DNA from 3 places in the Chromohalobacter canadensis genome. Region 3 is predicted to be linked to each of the others. Evidence: predicted binding sites of a transcription regulator. Region 3 holds the regulator's gene; each other region holds the start of a gene.

Evidence for each region. The regulator sigma-54, encoded in region 3, starts transcription at its own class of promoters, with help from an activator protein. The targets are predictions, from matches to a motif close to TGGCACNNNNNTTGCTNT.
Region 1: the regulator sigma-54 is predicted to act here: its motif matches at 2,399-2,416, upstream of SR908_RS03685 (HAD-IIB family hydrolase).
Region 2: the regulator sigma-54 is predicted to act here: its motif matches at 3,494-3,511, upstream of hmpA (NO-inducible flavohemoprotein).

Annotation. Positions count from the first base shown of each region.
Region 1 covers NZ_CP140151.1:761,256-767,028, reverse strand. Annotated here, with positions in the region: gene dgoD (galactonate dehydratase) at 1-638, shown strand, start outside; gene SR908_RS03695 (2-dehydro-3-deoxy-6-phosphogalactonate aldolase) at 649-1,335, shown strand; gene SR908_RS03690 (2-dehydro-3-deoxygalactonokinase) at 1,332-2,243, shown strand; gene SR908_RS03685 (HAD-IIB family hydrolase) at 2,505-3,392, shown strand; gene SR908_RS03680 (glycosyltransferase family protein) at 3,389-4,609, shown strand; gene SR908_RS03675 (amino acid ABC transporter ATP-binding protein) at 4,625-5,371, opposite strand; gene SR908_RS03670 (amino acid ABC transporter permease) at 5,368-5,773, opposite strand, start outside.
Region 2 covers NZ_CP140151.1:1,974,377-1,980,149, reverse strand. Annotated here, with positions in the region: gene SR908_RS09485 (putative bifunctional diguanylate cyclase/phosphodiesterase) at 1-1,017, opposite strand, end outside; gene SR908_RS09480 (2OG-Fe dioxygenase family protein) at 1,318-2,112, shown strand; gene hmpA (NO-inducible flavohemoprotein) at 2,269-3,450, opposite strand; gene norR (nitric oxide reductase transcriptional regulator NorR) at 3,703-5,271, shown strand; gene ssb (single-stranded DNA-binding protein) at 5,371-5,773, opposite strand, start outside.
Region 3 covers NZ_CP140151.1:406,592-412,364, reverse strand. Annotated here, with positions in the region: gene ptsN (PTS IIA-like nitrogen regulatory protein PtsN) at 27-503, opposite strand; gene hpf (ribosome hibernation-promoting factor, HPF/YfiA family) at 510-818, opposite strand; gene SR908_RS02040 (RNA polymerase factor sigma-54) at 955-2,385, opposite strand; gene lptB (LPS export ABC transporter ATP-binding protein) at 2,510-3,235, opposite strand; gene lptA (lipopolysaccharide transport periplasmic protein LptA) at 3,284-3,808, opposite strand; gene lptC (LPS export ABC transporter periplasmic protein LptC) at 3,805-4,392, opposite strand; gene SR908_RS02020 (KdsC family phosphatase) at 4,401-4,943, opposite strand; gene SR908_RS02015 (KpsF/GutQ family sugar-phosphate isomerase) at 4,952-5,773, opposite strand, start outside.

The sequences.
Region 1 (5,773 bases), 350 kb from region 3:
GCGAGGTGGTGGGCCCGGACGTGGGCATCGCCATCGACTTTCATGGGCGTGTGCATCGTCCCATGGCCAAGGTTCTGATGCGCGAGTTGGAGCCCTATCACCCGATGTTCGTCGAGGAGCCGGTGCTGCCCGAGCATCTGCCTAGCCTCAAGCACATTGCCGGCGGCCTGGGCTACCCCATTGCGACCGGCGAGCGGTTGCATACCCGCTATCAGTTTCGCGATCTACTGGCGGACGGCATGGTGGATATCATCCAGCCCGATCTCTCGCACTGCGGCGGCATCAGTGAGGGTATGAAGATTGCCTCGCTGGCGTCGTGTCACGATGTCGCGCTGGCGCCACATTGCCCGCTGGGGCCGTTGACGCTGGCTGCTTCGCTGCATGTGGATGCGGTGAACCACAATGCGTTCATCCAGGAGCAGAGCATGGGCATCCACTACAATCGTGATAACGATGTACTGGATTACCTGGTCGACAAATCCGCGCTGGCCATCACCGATGGCTTCTGCGCGATTCCCGAAGGGCCCGGCCTGGGAGTCGAGATCGACGAGGAATTCGTCGAGGAGCGCGCCAAGGTGGGGCATCGCTGGCGCAACCCGGTGTGGACGCACGAGGATGGGTCGATAGCGGAGTGGTAAAGGAGGCTTTATGAACGAGACACAACGCGCCGCGCTCGACGCGGCACTCAGGGAATTGCCGCTGGTGGCGATTCTACGTGGTATCCGCCCCGAAGAAATCGATAAGGTCTTCGACGAGTTGGTCGAGGCGGGGTTTCGTCTGATCGAGATCCCGCTCAACTCTCCCTTGCCATGGAAGAGTATCGAACGCGTTGCGGCACGTTGCCCTGAGCATGTGCTGGTGGGCGCCGGTACGGTGCTGGAGGCCACTGATACAGCCGAACTGGCGCGTCTTGACGCCCCGTTGATGGTCACCCCCAACAGCGACCCCGAGGTGATTCGTGCCGGTGTCGAGCAGGGGCTGGCTCCTCTGGTCGGCTGCATGACGCCGAGTGAGGCGTTGAGCGCGGCGCGTGCCGGTGCTACGGCGCTCAAGCTATTCCCGGCTGGGCGTCTGGGAACCGGTTACTTCAAGGATATCAGTGCCATCCTGCCGCCCGAGCTTCCGGTATTCGCGGTGGGAGGCATCGACAAGAGCAACATGTCGGATTGGCATGGCGTGGGCATTCGTGGTTTCGGTTTTGGGAGCAACCTTTACCGTCCCGGGCGCAGCGCCGTCGAGGTGGGCGAGGTCGCGCGCGAGCTCGTCGCCGAATGGCGGCGGCTCGAGGAACTCTACACCATGACCGAATTGTTCGAGCACGAGGGCGATCAATGAGCGCCGAGCAGCGACTGATCGTCATCGACTGGGGCACCAGCAATTTTCGGGCGTTTCTAGTCGATCGGCAAAGCGGTGCCTGCCTCGAGTCGCGGCGTAGCGAGGCAGGGCTCAAGGCGCTGGAAACCGCTGAGTTTCCGCATTACTGCCAGGCTCAAGTCGGCGATTGGCGAGAAGGCGGTCGGGTGCCCGTCTATCTGGCGGGCATGGTCGGTTCCAAGCGCGGCTGGAGTGAGGCACCGCAGCTCGATTTGCCCGTCTCGGGGCGTGATCTCGCCGCCCATGTCGTGGCCGCACCGGGGTTGGAAAACACCTGGATCGTGCCGGGCGTGAAGCACGTCGATGAGACGCACTGTGACGTCATGCGCGGTGAAGAGGTTCAGGCATTTGGTGCCCTGGCGCTGGCGGGCGTCTTCGACGCCGACTGCTGCCTGCCCGGCACCCACAGCAAGTGGGCGCGACTACGCGATGGTCGCCTGACGGCCTTCACTACGCTGATGACCGGCGAGCTTTACCATGCGGTACGCTTCCACACCCTGCCGGGCGAACCCGCCCGCGATGACGCGCCGTTCGATGAAGGTGCATTTCGCCAGGGACTGGCGCGTGCCCATAGCGAGGACGGCGTGCTGCATGCGCTATTCGAGGCGCGCAGCCGACACCTCTATCGCGGTCTGTATGCCGAGCAGGTAGGCAGCTTCATCTCCGGGGTGTTGATCGGTGAGGAAGTCCGTGCGATGCGCGCCACGCGCCCCGATCTCGAGCGCTTGCTGTTGATCGGCGCCGAAGCTCTACGGCGTCCTTATACGCTGGCGCTCGAAACGGCCGGTCTCGAGGTCACGCCGCTGGATAGCGATGCGGCGACGCTCGCCGGGTTGGCGGTGATTGCCGAACATCATCACGCCGAGTAACGCGTTCTGCCCAAGGTCAAGGCTTTATACGCCCCGTTATAGTGCATTAGATGCGCTGCGACGGGGCATTTTTGTGTCTGGAGGAAGGCAATGCACCGTTGCGACGCGTGCATGAGTCCTTGGTGGCCGGGCTCGCAGGGTTGCTTATCAGAGGGTGGCACGATCCGTGCTACCTTCATCTGAAGAGCACCTTTCATGATCGCATCGAGATCGTGTGGCGCATTCCAGGACATGTGAGGCGGTGCCAAGGGGAGAAGGCTCATGACGCAGTCGGTTTCGCATACGCCGTGGCTGGTGTTCACCGATTTGGATGGCACGCTACTCGACCACGACAGCTATACGTGGCAACCCGCCGCCGCCTGGTTGACTCGGCTCGCCGAGGCCGATGTCGCGGTGATTCCCACGACCAGCAAGACCCGCGAGGAACTACTGGCCCTGCGCAATGAACTGGGGCTCACGGCGACGCCGTTCATCGCCGAGAACGGCGCGGTGATCGGATTGCCGGCGCGTTGGCAACATGCTCGGCTGGATCGTGACCCCGCCGCGCCGGGTGGATTGATCGTCAAGACGCCGTCGCTGGATATAGGGTTCATCCGCAGACGGCTCGACGTGTTGCGTGAGCGGCTGGGCGTGCGCTTTCGCAGCATGGCGGAATTGTCCCTCGAGACGCTGTGCGAGTTGACTTCGCTGAGTGCCGACAAAGCGCGTCAAGCGTTGGCCCGCGAAGGCAGCGAGCCGTTGATATGGGACGACGACGAGGCCGCGCTGGCGCGCTTTCGACGGGCCCTGGAAAGCGATGGCTTGCGGCTGACTCGGGGTGGGCGCTTCTGGCATGTGATGGGGGCGGTCGACAAGGGCCAGTCGCTGCGCTGGCTGGTCGAGCGTTATACGGCGCTACGTGGTGTCAGGCCCGCGACCGTGGGGCTGGGCGATGGACCCAACGATATCAGCCTGCTCGAGGCCGTCGATCACCCGATACTGGTGCGCGGCAAGCATGGTGCGACGGTCAACGTTGCCACTGAAGCACCACTCTTCCGCACCCGGCAACCCGGTCCCGACGGTTGGGCTGAGGGCATCGCCGATTGGTGGCAGACCTGCATGGATGCGACGTCCGAAGACAAGACTCCCCAGGAGGGCACGTCACGATGAGCGATTTCTACCAGAACGGTATCGTCACCACCTTTCATAATCTCACCCAGCGTCCGGTGGAAGCCCTGGAAGCCGATTTGATGAGGTTTTCCAAGCGCCGGCCGATGGGCTTGATTCTGCCGTCGCTGTTCTCCGAACTCGAGGGGCCTGCGTTGTCGAATATCGTCGATGAACTGGCGCAGGTGCCGTATCTCTCGGAGATCGTGATCGGGCTGGATCGCGCCGATCGTGACCAGTTCTTGCGCGCCCGTGAATTCTTCTCGCGCCTGCCGCAGCATCATCGCATTTTGTGGAACGATGGCCCGCGTCTGTCGGCGCTGGATGCCGAGTTGAACGCCCTCGACCTAGCGCCGCAGGAGCCCGGCAAGGGACGTAACGTGTGGTACTGCAGCGGTTATGTGCTGGCTTCTGCGCGCACGGAAGCGGTAGCGCTGCACGATTGCGATATCGTGACCTATGACCGCGGCATGCTGGCGCGGCTGCTGTATCCGGTTGCTAATCCGCAGTTCAACTACGAGTTCTGCAAGGGCTATTACTCGCGGGTGGCCGATAACAAGCTCAACGGGCGCGTGGCGCGGCTGATGGTGACCCCGTTGATCCGCGCGTTGAAGATGGTCTTCGGGCCGCTGCCGTACCTGGAGTATCTGGACAGCTATCGTTACCCGCTCTCGGGGGAGTTCTCGATGCGCGCCGATGTGCTCGACGGCATTCGCATTCCCAGCGACTGGGGACTGGAGATCGGCGTGTTATCGGAGGTTCACCGCAACCATTCGACCAAGCGGCTGTGCCAGGTGGATATCGCCGATGCTTACGATCACAAGCACCAGCCCGTTTCACCGGACGATCCCAGCGGCGGTCTCAATCGCATGAGCCTGGACATCGCCAAGGCCATGTTCCGCAAGCTAGCGACACTGGGCGTGCCCATTCACTCCGAGACCTTCCGCACCATCAAGGCAACCTACTATCGTACCGCATTGGATCTGATCGAGGCCTACGATAACGACGCGCGCATGAATGGCCTGGCGCTCGACCGCCATAGCGAGGAGCAAGCGGTGGAACTTTTCACCGCGAACATTCTCGAGGCGGGGGCGTCGTTTCTCGAATCGCCTCGCGACAAGCCGTTCATTCCCAGTTGGAACCGGGTAAGCGCGGCGATCCACGACCTCAAGGAACGCATGTACGAGGCCGTGGAACTCGACAATCAGGGCCAGGTCTGACCCGCGAGGCATGCGTCAGATCGGGTTGTTGGCCAGCACCTTGCGCAAAAAGCGTTGCGTGCGTTCGTCCTGGGGGTTGGTGAAAAGCTCGCCGGGCGGGCCTTGTTCGATGATGCGGCCTTCGTCCATGAACACCACGCGGTCAGCGACTTCGCGGGCGAATTGCATCTCGTGGCTGACTACGATCATGGTTTGGCGCTCCAGGGCGAGGTGCTTCATCAGGGCAAGCACCTCGTCGACCCACTCCGGGTCGAGTGCGGACGTGGGCTCATCGAAGAGGATGACTTCCGCCTTGGCGGCCATCGCACGCCCGATGCCTACGCGTTGCTGTTGGCCGCCTGATAGCGATGCTGGATATGCATTGGCCTTGTCGGCGAGACCGATGCGTTCGAGAATCTCGCGCCCTCGGGCATGTGCTTCTGCTTTGGAGAGGCCATCGACGACGATCATGCCTTCGCAGATGTTGTCCAGCGCGGTCTTGTTGGCGAACAAGGCGTAGTTCTGGAATACGAACGCCGTACGCCGGCGTAGCGCGAGAATCTCCCGGCGTGTGGCGTGCTTGGCATCGAGGCTGAGATTGCCCACCGTGAGGCGCCCGGCGTCGGGCGTTTCAAGATAATTGATGCAGCGTAGAAGCGTCGACTTACCGGTGCCCGACGGGCCGATGACGACGATGATCTCGCCTTGCTCCAGTGTCAGGTCGATGTTCTCGAAGACGGTATGCTCGCCGAAGCGTTTGGTGATGCCGTTGAGTGCGATCATCGTTGATAGGCCCGGTTGAGACGTTTTTCCAGCCGTCGTTGTAACCACGAAAGAATTTCCACCACCACCCAGTAGATGATTGCCGCCAACAAGAACGCTTCGAAATAGAGAAAGCTGCCTGCCGCCTCTTTCTGTGTGGCGCCCATCAATTCCGTGACGCCTAGTGTGAAGGCCAGGGAGGTGGCCTTGATCATGTCGATGAAATAGTTCATGAGCGTCGGCGTGGCCACGCGCGTCGCCTGTGGCAGGACGATGCGACGCATCAGTTGCCCTTGGGTCATGCCGATGGACAGCGCTGCTTCCGTCTGGCTGCGGTCGACCCCGACGATGGCGGCGCGGATCGATTCCGCCATGTAGGCAGAAAAGTGCAGGGTCAGCCCCAGGATGGTAGCGGTGATGCCG
Region 2 (5,773 bases), 1.6 Mb from region 3:
ACGCCCGCTCGCGGCAGACACCTGAGGCTGGTAATGCAGCGAGAGTTCTCCGCTGTCCAGGGCCTTCGTCAACCGATCGACAAGGCGGTGCTGGTAGAGCAGTTGGTCATGGAGCTTCTGGTCGAAGAAGCACACGCTGCCGTGGCCATCCAGCTTGGCCCGATTCTTGGCCACATCGGCGTTGCGGATCAGCTCGTGGGCCGTTTCGCCGTTGTCCGGATAGAGGCTGATCCCCAGGCAGGCCGTCACCTGATGCCGCGAACCATCCATCAGGAAAGGAGAGCGAAAAACCTCTTGAATCTTGTGAACCAGCTGCAGGAGCACCTCATTGCGCTGGAACATCGGGAAGGCGATCACGAATTCGTCGCCGGATAGCCGCGACATGATGTCTGACGCTCCCATCACCTGATGCAGCCGCCGGGACAATTCAACCAGCAGCCGATCGCCCTGTTCGTAGCTTAGAGCGTCGTTGATCGCGACGAAATCATCGATATCCAGATAAATCAGAATCATCCCGACACTCTGTCGGCGACAATAAACGATGACCTCGTCCAACTGCACTTCGAAAGTTTGGCGATTGGGTAGACGCGTCAGCGCATCGAAGCGTGTAGCAAAATCCAGCTCGCGATACGCCCGCTTCTGAGCCGAAAGATCCACATCGACACAGAACATCAGGGGATTCTCGGTGTGTTCGCCGAGCATCACGTGATGCGAGAAGACCGAGACCGGCTCTCCACTTTTGTGCTGAAGCTCGAGCTCTTCCGCCGGGATCTCTATCCCCTCCCTCATCCAGGCCCGATGCGCCTGAATCACCGGTTCGCGCATGGACTCAGGAATGATCAGTTCTTCCAGCGGCTGGCCCTGCGCCTCCGCGGCGCCATAGCCGTAGAGCTTAGTGCTGGCCTCGTTCCAGTAGATCACGCGGCGCTCACGATCATAGCCCTGAACCGCCACTCTGGGCAGGCTCTCCAGTAGTGATCGGAAGCGCTGTTCGCTCTCCAGATACTGACGGCGCACGAGCTCGATATCATCCCGAGCGCTATCGCTTTGCGCCTCTGACCATCTCGCCCTGAACCGTTGCCACCGACGCGCTAGTTTATGACACCGCAAGACTAGCCAGCGTCGGAAAGCGACATCGTGACCGCTCATCCATTTTCCCATCATCGAAAGATGCTGTTGCCTGCATCGTGATCGCAGTCAACACAATACGACATCCTTTATACATTTTTTGATGTTTCGCAGCAGATATTCTCCTCTCCGCAAGTTGCTCGAACGATCTCGGGCAATCTCGCCCCATATATCAATGGAGAAGATCTCATGAAACTCGACACCCTCAAGCATGGCTTCAATTCCAGCACCATACCTTCCGATCCGGTCGCCGACTACTGGTCGCTGGCAATTCACCAAGCCCTGCACCAGCAGGACTGGAGCACAACCGAGGTGCGCTCCCGGATAGATCTCGAGGCCTGGCAGGCATTCACCGCCGACTTGCCCCGAGACCCCTATGTCAATCGTCGCTGGAAACGCATGTCTTGGCTGACGCTGGATGAACGTGACGACGTCGTCGATATGGGTCATTGCCCCATGGCCCAGGGCGGCGCCTTCAATGACGCCGAGAGCATGGCAGACCGCCTGCGCTACTATGAGCCACTGACGCCAGCATTCATGGCCCGACCGGATGTAAAGGCCTTCGTGCGTGCCTGGGCGCGGCTCTGGGACCTGAAACCCAATGAGCCCATCCTGATGCAGATAACCGGCGTGCGTGGCGAAGGCATGATCGACCCCCTGCAGGGTCAGGGGATTCATGCCGACGGCTGCAAGGCGCTGAGCATCCTGGTGTTAAGTCGCCACAATGTCGCCGGAGGCGATAACCATCTCTATGCCGACAAGGCGGGCTCTTCCCCCGTGGCCGACACGACCCTCGCTCCGGGCGATATCCTCCACCTGCGTGATGACCGTCTCTTTCATAGCGTGGACGCCATCCACCAGGAAGATGCCGGCGCGCCCTTCGAGCGCTTCATCATCATCATCAACAGCCGCTTCGTGGATCCGTTTCAGAACCAAATCCTGCGTCGGCACTTTCCCGAGGCGGCGCTCAACGAGACCCGCTAAGATTCACCGCAAATCCCAAATGGGTCGGCGCCGGAGTTCGTCTCCGGCGCCTCTTCCCTAGATAAAAGCGCCAGTCAGGCGCTACATGCCATGCCTGGCGCACAACGCAAAACGCCACGCCGAATGGCGTGGCGTTTCGGTCATCGACACGGCGTCTCAGGCGACGCGTGCCAACGACTCGGCAGGCCCGAAGAATTCATGATGGCGTCGTTCAGCCTCGATGCCGAGCGTTTCCAGAGCCGCATCGACGCAGCGCATGAAGTTTGCCGGCCCCACCGTGTAGCAATGGGCGTCATCCAGCCTATACTTCGATAACAGGTCGACATCCACGCGGCCGACGTGATCGGGCGCATCCTCTGCGCGCGGTTGCGAATAAATGGTGATCACCCGCAACGACGTCGGGTGCGCCTTGCGCAACTCATCCAGTTCGTCGGCAAACGCACGCACTTCACCATCGCGTGCCGCATGCAGGTAAACGACCCGGCGTCCTTCCTCGAGCGCCTGCCGCGCCAGCGGCAACATCGGTGTCTGCCCCACGCCTGCACTGATCAACATCACCGGCGAATCGCCCGCAGCCAAGGTCAGATGCCCCGCCGGCGGTAGCAGCTCAAGGGTATCGCCCACCGCCAGGCGGTCATGAAAATGGCGACTGACCTGGCCGCCCTCCTCGCGTTTGATGGACACCCGATAGGTCCGACCATTGGGCGCCGCCGAGAGGCTGTAGTGGCGATGCACGGTGTCGCCATCGACCGCCAGCTTGAGGCCGATATACTGCCCCGGGAGATGCTCGGCGACCGCACCGCCATCTACCGGCGCCAGCTCGAAGGAAGTGATGACGGTGCTCTCGGGATGCTTGGCGACGATGCGGAACTCACGGGTGCCGTCCCAACCACCAGGCTGGGCGGCGAAGTCGTGATAGCGACGCGCCTCTTTCTCGATCAAAAGCCCCGCCAGTTCCTCGTAAAGCGCGCCCCAGGCATCGGCGACTTCCTCTGTCACTGCCTCGCCCAGCACCTCGCCGATCGCCGCCATCAGGCATTCACCGACGATGGGATAATGCTCGGGACGGATGCCCAGCGAGACGTGCTTGTCGACGATGATGCCCAGCACCTCGTCGAGACGCGCCGGCTCGTGGCGCAGTTGCACATAAGCGACGACGGCGCCCGCCAGCGCGCGCGGTTGCCCACCGCTTTGCTGGTGAGCGGCGTTGAACAACGTCTTCACCTCGGGATAACGCGCGAACATCAGCGGGTAGAAGCGCTTGGCGATGGCTTCGATGTGTTCGGCGACCACCGGTGTGGTGGCAGCGATAACGGATTCCTGAGCGGTTGTCAGCATGATGTCTCCTCGCGATGGGGCGTTCACAGTGTGTGCCCTTGCTATCGCAATCGGAGTGCCAACTCGGGGCGTTTCGTCACGCCCGCGACATTGTGCCACGTCAGTGCCGTCGAAGCCGCGTGGTTGCCGCTTTACAGATACCCCAGAGTACAACCCCGCAGACGACGAGCACTTGCCCTCACCTTCAGGACTGTCAAAATCACACTCACATTGCGTGTCACTATGACAATTTCTGCAAAAAAGAAGGTATAAATGACAGTCTTCTTGCATACCTTGCGCGACCTGCTCGCCGACCTCAGCGTCGGGCGTGGCAGCGACGCCCTGCCCGAGCGCTGGGCAAAGCTGCTCGCCGCACTGGTCGGCGATTATCCCGCCGATGCCAGCACGTTGATGGTCGCCCACGACGACGGCCTGCAGCCAGTGGCCGTGCTAGGCCTCGACGACGAAGTCCGCGGGCGCCGCTTTAGCCTGGCCGCGCACCCGCGTCTGGCCGCGATCGCCGCGCATCCCGGCGTGTGCCGCTTCCCGCTAGACTCGCCGTTGCCCGACCCCTTCGATGGCCTGCTCGACGAGGCATTGAATCATGTCCACGACTGCATGGGCGTGGCCCTGCGCGATGGCGACCGACTCCTCGGCATGCTGACGCTGGATGCACTGACGCCCGGCTGCCTGGCCGCCATCGACGATGACGATCTGTTGGCCGCGGCGGGCCTGCTGGCAACCTGCCTGCGCCTCGCGCAGCAACTCAGCGATACCCGCTCGCGCCTCAATCAGGCGCTCGACCAGCATTTCCCCGAGCCGGACGCACCGCGTAACAGCACGCCCGATTGGCAGAGCCCCGCCATGCGTCGACTGGAAGAAAGTCTCGCCCTGGTGGCGCCCACCGACATGAGCGTGCTGCTGCATGGCGAGACCGGGGTCGGCAAGGAGCGTATCGCCCGCCGAGTGCACGCGCTCTCCTCTCGCCGCGAAGGGCCGTTGGTACGCGTCAATTGCGCAGCCTTGCCCGAGGCACTGATCGAAAGCGAACTATTCGGCCATCGGCGCGGCGCGTTTTCCGGGGCCGTCCGCGATCATCGCGGCCATTTCGCCATGGCCCACGAAGGCACGCTGATGCTCGACGAAATCGGTGAACTACCGTTGGCCATGCAGCCCAAGCTACTGCGCGTGCTGCAGGAAGGCGAGATTCAGCCACTGGGCAGCGAAACCCCGCAGCGCGTCAACGTGCGCCTGGTCGCGGTCACCAATCGCGACCTGAGCCAGGAGGTCGCCGCCGGGCGCTTCCGCGAAGACCTCTACCACCGTCTGAGCGTCTTCCCCTTGCAGGTCCCACCCCTGCGGGAACGTCGCGAGGACGTGCCACTGCTGGCCGGTGGCTTCCTTGAGGACAACCGCATTCGCCTGGGGCTCGCCAATCTGCGCCTCGACCTCGCGGCCGAACACACTCTGCTAGCCTGGCCGTGGCCAGGGAACATCCGCGAACTGGAACACACCCTGGGACGTGCCGCGCTACGTGCCTTCGGCGAACAGTCACCTCCCGGACAGAGCGCACGTCGCGATGCCGTGGTCCGTATCGCCGCGCATCACTTGGAACTGCCGACAGCGCCCGTCGACGACACGACGCCTCCCGAATCGATAGCGCCGGTGGCACGCCCCACGCCCCCGGTGCCGCTACGCGAAGCCGTCGAGGACTTCCAGCGCCGACATATCGCCCACGCACTGGAAGCGCATGACGGCAACTGGGCCGCCACCGCGCGAGCGCTGCAAACGGACAGCGGCAATCTGCACCGTCTGGGCAAACGCCTGGGGCTCAAGCCTTAAGCGTTGCCGACTGGATTGGCTCCCCCTCGCCATAGAAAAAAGCCCCGTTATACGGGGCTTTACAAGCTTCTATCGATTCATCACTTCACTTCGCCGATGCTAGAACGGGATCTCATCGTCGAAGTCGTCGAAATTGCCAGGGTTAGGGGCACCATAATTACCTTGCTGCCCACCCTGCTGGGGCGGCTGTTGCTGAGGTGCCTGCTGCTGTGGAGGCGGGCCACCCTGTGGCTGGCCGTAGCTGCCCTGCTGCGCCGCACCACCTTGCTGAGGCGCATTTTGCGAGGGCTGGGCGTAATCACCGCCACCCTGGCCGCTACGCGAGTCGAGCATCTGCATGTCGTTGGCGACGATCTCGGTAGAGTACCGATCCTGACCGTCCTGGCCCTGCCACTTGCGCGTCTGCAGGCGGCCCTCGACATAGATACGAGAGCCTTTCTTCACATACTGCTGGGCGATTTCCGCCAGCTTGTTGAACATCACCACCGTGTGCCATTCGGTA
Region 3 (5,773 bases):
TGCGCGAGTATCAGTTTACGCAGATGTCAGTTTGCGCTGGTATCGTGCTGGCGGATGGCCTCGAGCAAAGTATCGTAGAGCTGCCGCTGGGTCTGTGCCTGACGCAGCTTGGTGCGGATGGCGCTATCGTTCATGATGGCGGCAACCTGAGCAAGCAACGACAGATGCGCATCGTCGGCTTCTTCTGGCACCAGCAGGACGAAGATCAAGTCGACGGGGTCGCCATCGGTGGCATCGAAGTCGATGGGCTCCTGCAAGCGTAGAAAGCCGGCAATCGGCTCCTTGCAATGCGGATTGCGCGCATGCGGGATAGCGACGCCATTGCCGATACCGGTGCTGCCCAATCGTTCGCGGCCAATCAGACGTCCGAAGACTTCCTGGCTATCGAGGCTCGGGGTATTCTGTGCGATAAAGGTGCTGAAAAATTCCAGCACGCGCTTCTTGCTCCCCCCGGCAACGCCGAAGAGTGCGCGCTCGGGGGGTAGGATGCTTTCCAATATCATGGCGAATTAACGGGCACCGGCGCCCTGAGCGCGTGCCTGCACCTTTTCCTTGTGTTTGACGAGCTGACGGTCGAGCTTGTCGGTTAGGGCGTCGATAGCGGCGTACATGTCGTCGCTTTGTGTATCGGCGTGCAGGTCCGCGCCTGCGGCATGAAGCGTGCATGCAGCCAGGTGACGTTCCTTCTCGATGGATAACGTGACCTGGACGGTGGTGATGTTGTCATAGTGGCGTTCCAGACGCGCGAGCTTTTCATTGACGTAGTCGCGTAGAGCATCGGTCAGTTCGATGTGATGACCGGTGATATTGGCTTGCATGGCACGCTCCTATTCCATCGGTTGGCACTTCGATTGTAACCCTTTTTAGAGCGCTGCATAGCCCTAGACAAGCGCTGGATAACGAAGGCCGCGGCGAGTCTACGCAGCGTGGCCGACACGTGCAATCCGCCCACGTTCAGGTGAGTCGCTTGCGCTCGCTGGAGGAGGGGATGCCCAACGCTTCGCGGTACTTGGCGACGGTGCGTCGTGCGACCGGAATACCGTCCTGGGCCAGCAGGTCGACGAGCTTGCTATCGGATAGAGGCTTGCGTGGCGGCTCGTCGCCGATCAATTTCTTCAAGCGTGCACGAATCGCGGTGCTGGAATGGGCGTCGGTTTCGCCTTGCCCCCCGACATGGCTGGAAAAGAAATACTTGAGTTCAAAGACGCCGCGCGGGGTATGGATGAATTTCTGCGTGGTCACGCGGGAGATAGTCGACTCGTGCATGTCTACCGCCCCGGCGATATCCGCCAGGATCAACGGTTTCATGGCTTCCTCGCCGCGTTCGAGGAAATCGAGCTGGCGCGCCATGATCTCCTGGCCCACGCGCAGCAAGGTATCGTTACGGCTCGAAAGGCTCTTGAGCAGCCATTTGGCTTCTTGCAGGTGCTGCTTGAGGAAGGTGTTATCGTCGCTCTTGTCGGCACGCTTGATGAGCGCGGCGTAATCCGGCTGGATGCGCACGCGGGGCAAGGCTTCGGGATTGAGCTCAATGCGCCATTCCTGTCGGATCCGCCGTGCGACGAGATCGGGGATGACATAATCGTTGCTGCTATCCTCGAAGGCGAGGCCGGGGCGCGGATCGAGCGACCGGATGAGGGTAATGACGTGATCGAGTTCTTCCTCGTCGAGGCGCAAACGTCGCTTGAGCAATTTACGGTCGTTGCCGGCGAGAGATTCGAGGAACTGGCGTACTAACCGCTTGGCCTGGGTTAGCAGCGGCATGTTTTCAGGGAGGGCGCCGAGCTGTAGCAACAGGCACTCGCGTAGATCGCGGGCGCCGACTCCGGTGGGATCGAACTGCTGTACACGCATCATGACGTGTTCGACATCGCCCACCTTGAGCCCCGAAAGGCCTTGGCCGCGCAAACCGTCGACAAGCTCGTCGAGGGGCAGGGTGAGGTAGCCGTCGGCCCCCATGGCATCGATCAGGCTTTCGGCAATATCACGTTCGCGCGGTGTCATATCGGCCATGGCGAGTTGCCAGGCCAGATGGTCGTGAAGACTGGTATGCGCCGTATTTCGCTCTATATCAGGGCCTTCCTCGCTGCCTCCGCCTCCCGTCAGTGAGGGGCCTGTGTCCTGGTAGGTATCACTCCATTCGCTATCCAGCGACAAGTTCTCGGGGATGTCGTTCGTCCAGTCATCCTCCTCCTGCGTCTCGCTGACCTCGCGTTCTTCGAAGTCGTCTTCGAGCTCCAGCATGGGGTTGGAATCCAAGGCTTGCTGGATCTCCTGTCGCAAATCCAGCGTAGAAAGCTGCAAGAGCTGAATGGCTTGCTGTAACTGGGGCGTCATCGTCAGCTGTGTGCCGACGCGAAGCTGCAAGGTGGGTTTCATGGACATGGAAAATCGATCATCGCTTCCTGAAACGGTGCCCGTACGTTATCTCGCGACGACGCTACTTGCAAGAATGGAAGCAACAATCATGCCATTTATATAAGCACGCGGCGGTTCCAGTAGTTTGCGTTTACAATCGAAACTCATGGCCGAGATAGACGTCGCGTACTTTCTGGTTGGCGAGTATGGCCTCGGCATGTCCTTCGGCGATGATCTGACCGTCGCCGACGATATAGGCGTTGTCACAGATATCCAGGGTTTCACGTACGTTGTGGTCGGTGATCAAGACGCCAATATCACGATCACGCAATTGCCGGATGATGCTCTTGATCTCGCCAACGGAGATTGGGTCGACTCCGGCGAAGGGTTCGTCGAGGAGGATGAAGGCGGGTTCGGTGGCCAGGGCGCGGGCGATTTCCACGCGACGACGTTCGCCCCCGGACAGGCTCATGCCGGGGTTGTCACGAATATGGGTGACGTGAAACTCCTCAAGGAGGCGTTCGAGTTGCGCCTTGCGTGCAGCCTTGTCGAGATCGCGGCGCGTCTCGAGAATCGCCATGATGTTGTCGGCGACCGAAAGCTTGCGAAAGATCGAGGCTTCCTGGGGAAGATAACCGATACCGGCGCGGGCGCGTTCGTGCATGGCGGAATGCGAGAGGTTGCGTTCGTCGATGTGCACGCTGCCGGCATCGGCGCCTACCAGCCCGACAATCATGTAGAACGAGGTGGTCTTGCCGGCGCCATTAGGGCCGAGCAGGCCGACAATGCTGCCCTGACGTATGGTCAGGCTGATGTCATGTACCACGCGGCGGCCTTTGTAGCTCTTGGCGAGGTTGGCGGCACTCAGGGTCTTCATGGGCGTCGGGTCCTACCTAACGGGGGGAGTGAATCACGAGGCACGTCACTACTCGCTGTCGCGGGGCGTTAGCGTCATGCGAACGCGCTGATCGCCATCGCCATCATCGGCGGAGCGAGCCTGAACCTGGCGGCGATCGAGGAAGTATTCGACATAGGCACCATTGAAGGTATCCCGGGCCTGGTGCAGCTCGGCATTGTCGATGAGCTCCACGCGACGCTCGGCGGCATGATAGATCACCGTATCGCCCCAGCCCTTGGCCACCGGTTCGTCCGGTGCCGGCTGTTGTTCGAGATAGGCGCGCTCGCCACCGCCGCCATGTGCGGTGACCGTGGAGACTTCACCCTGCGCGTCGCGTTCGATTTCCACGCGCGCGGCCGTCAGCTGCATGCTGCCTTGTTGCATGTCGACATCACCGGTGTAGACCGCGGTGCCGGCGTTGTCGTCGAGATCCAACTGCTCGGCGGCGATCTCGATAGGCTGGCTGGCATCGCTTTCCAGCGCTAGTGCTGCGTGGCTGGTGAGTCCCAGCGCGGCGCATGCCAGTGCCGTCGTCAATGGTCGTGTCATCATGATTCGTCCTCGGCAGGCTGTGGATGGTGGCCTCGCACATCACCGCTTAGGCGCGCTTGATCGGTGTCGATCCAGGCATCGAAGCGATTGCCGCGCACGCGTTGCTCATGCTGCCGCAACACGGCCTCGGTGTCACTCCAGGCGTGGCCATCGCTGGACTGGTAGTACAGCACGTCGGTGTCGAGGCGCCAGCCCTGTTCGGGTTGTAGGAGCTGGGCGTTCCCGGTCAGTGTGAGCAGATCGCGTTGCGGTCCCAGGCTTCCTTTGTCGCCGGAGATGTCCCACTTACGTCCTGCTTCGTCGCGCACTTTGGCTGTCGGTGAGTCAGCACGAATGATGTCGTCGACGGGGGTATGCACGAGGCGCGGCGATTTAAGCGTTTGATGGGGAATGCCTTGTGCGTTGAAGCGCGTCATGGTGACGCCTTCGAGGTAGTAATCGGGCTCGCCCGCGTCATCGCTGGGGACCGGGCCAGGTGAAGAAGAATCACGTTGTTCGACGATGGCGAGGCCGATGCCCAGGGCGACGAGTACGAGCAGTAGCCCTACGCGGGCCCATTTGCGAGAAGACAGAAAAGTCGGCATGACGCGCTTCATCCTTGGCCATCGAGATAGGGCGCGAGACAAGCATCCCACCGTCCCTGGCAGCTCAGCAGGGCGTCGCAGATCTCGCGTACTGCACCTTGGCCGCCCGAGCGCTCAGGAATCCAGTCGGCGTGCACACGGACATATTCCGGTGCATTGTTCACGCTCAGGCCGAGTCCCGCAGCGCGAATCGCGGCCAGATCGGGCAAGTCGTCGCCACAATAGGCGACCGCGTCCAGCGGCAGGTCGAGCTGTTCGCATAGGGCGGTGAGCGCCACTAGTTTATCCTCGCGGCCTTGTGCGACGTGGGCGATGCCCAGCGCTTCGGCACGCCGGCTGACCATGGGTGATTCACGCCCCGTGATCAGCGCCACGGCGATGCCGCTTTGCTGCAGCAGCTTGATGCCGAGGCCGTCGAGGATGTTGAAGCTCTTGGTTTCCTGGCCATCGCTTTGAAAATGCAGTGTGCCGTCGGTGAGCACGCCGTCCACGTCCAGTGCAAGGAGGCGGACGTGGCGTGCCTTGTCGCGCCAATCGTCGGGGTACGTCATGGGGCTCCTCAAATGACGCCGCTGGCCAATAGGTCGTGCATGTGCAGTGCGCCGACCGGTCGTCCGGCGTCGTCGACCACGGCGAGCGCCGTGATGCGGTTGTCTTCCATGATCCTGACAGCCTCGGCGGCGAGTAATTCCGGCCGGATCGTCTTGCCGCCGTGGGTCATGACATCATCGACGCGCAGACGGCGCAGGTCGTCGTGCTGGTCGAGAGTGCGCCGCAGGTCGCCATCAGTATAAATGCCAGCCAGATGACCGGCGTCATCGATCACGCAAGTAAAGCCCAAGCCCTGACGGGTGATCTCCAGCAGGGCGTCGCGTAGCGGGCTGCCCAGCGGGACACAGGGCAGGCGCTCGCCGTGATGCATGAGATCTTCGACCTTGAGCAACAGACGTCGTCCCAGGCTGCCGCCGGGGTGTGATAGGGCGAAGTCCTCGGCGGTGAATCCGCGTGCCTCGAGCAGGGCCACCGCCAGGGCATCGCCCATGGCCAGCGCGGCGGTCGTCGAAGTAGTCGGCGCGAGGTCGAGGGGGCAGGCCTCGCGGGCCACGGCGGTATCCAAATGTGCTTCGGCGTGACGTGATAGCGTCGAGCCGGCGCGCCCGGTCATGCTGACCAGAGGGGCGCCCATGCGCTTGAGAAGCGGCAATAGTGCTGTGACCTCGGCCGTCTCGCCCGAGTTGGAGAGTGCCAGGACGACGTCACGGGACGTGATCATACCCATGTCGCCGTGGCTGGCCTCGCCAGGGTGGACGAAGAAGGCCGGCGTGCCGGTACTGGCCAGCGTCGCCGCGATCTTGCGGGCGACGTGCCCGGATTTACCCAT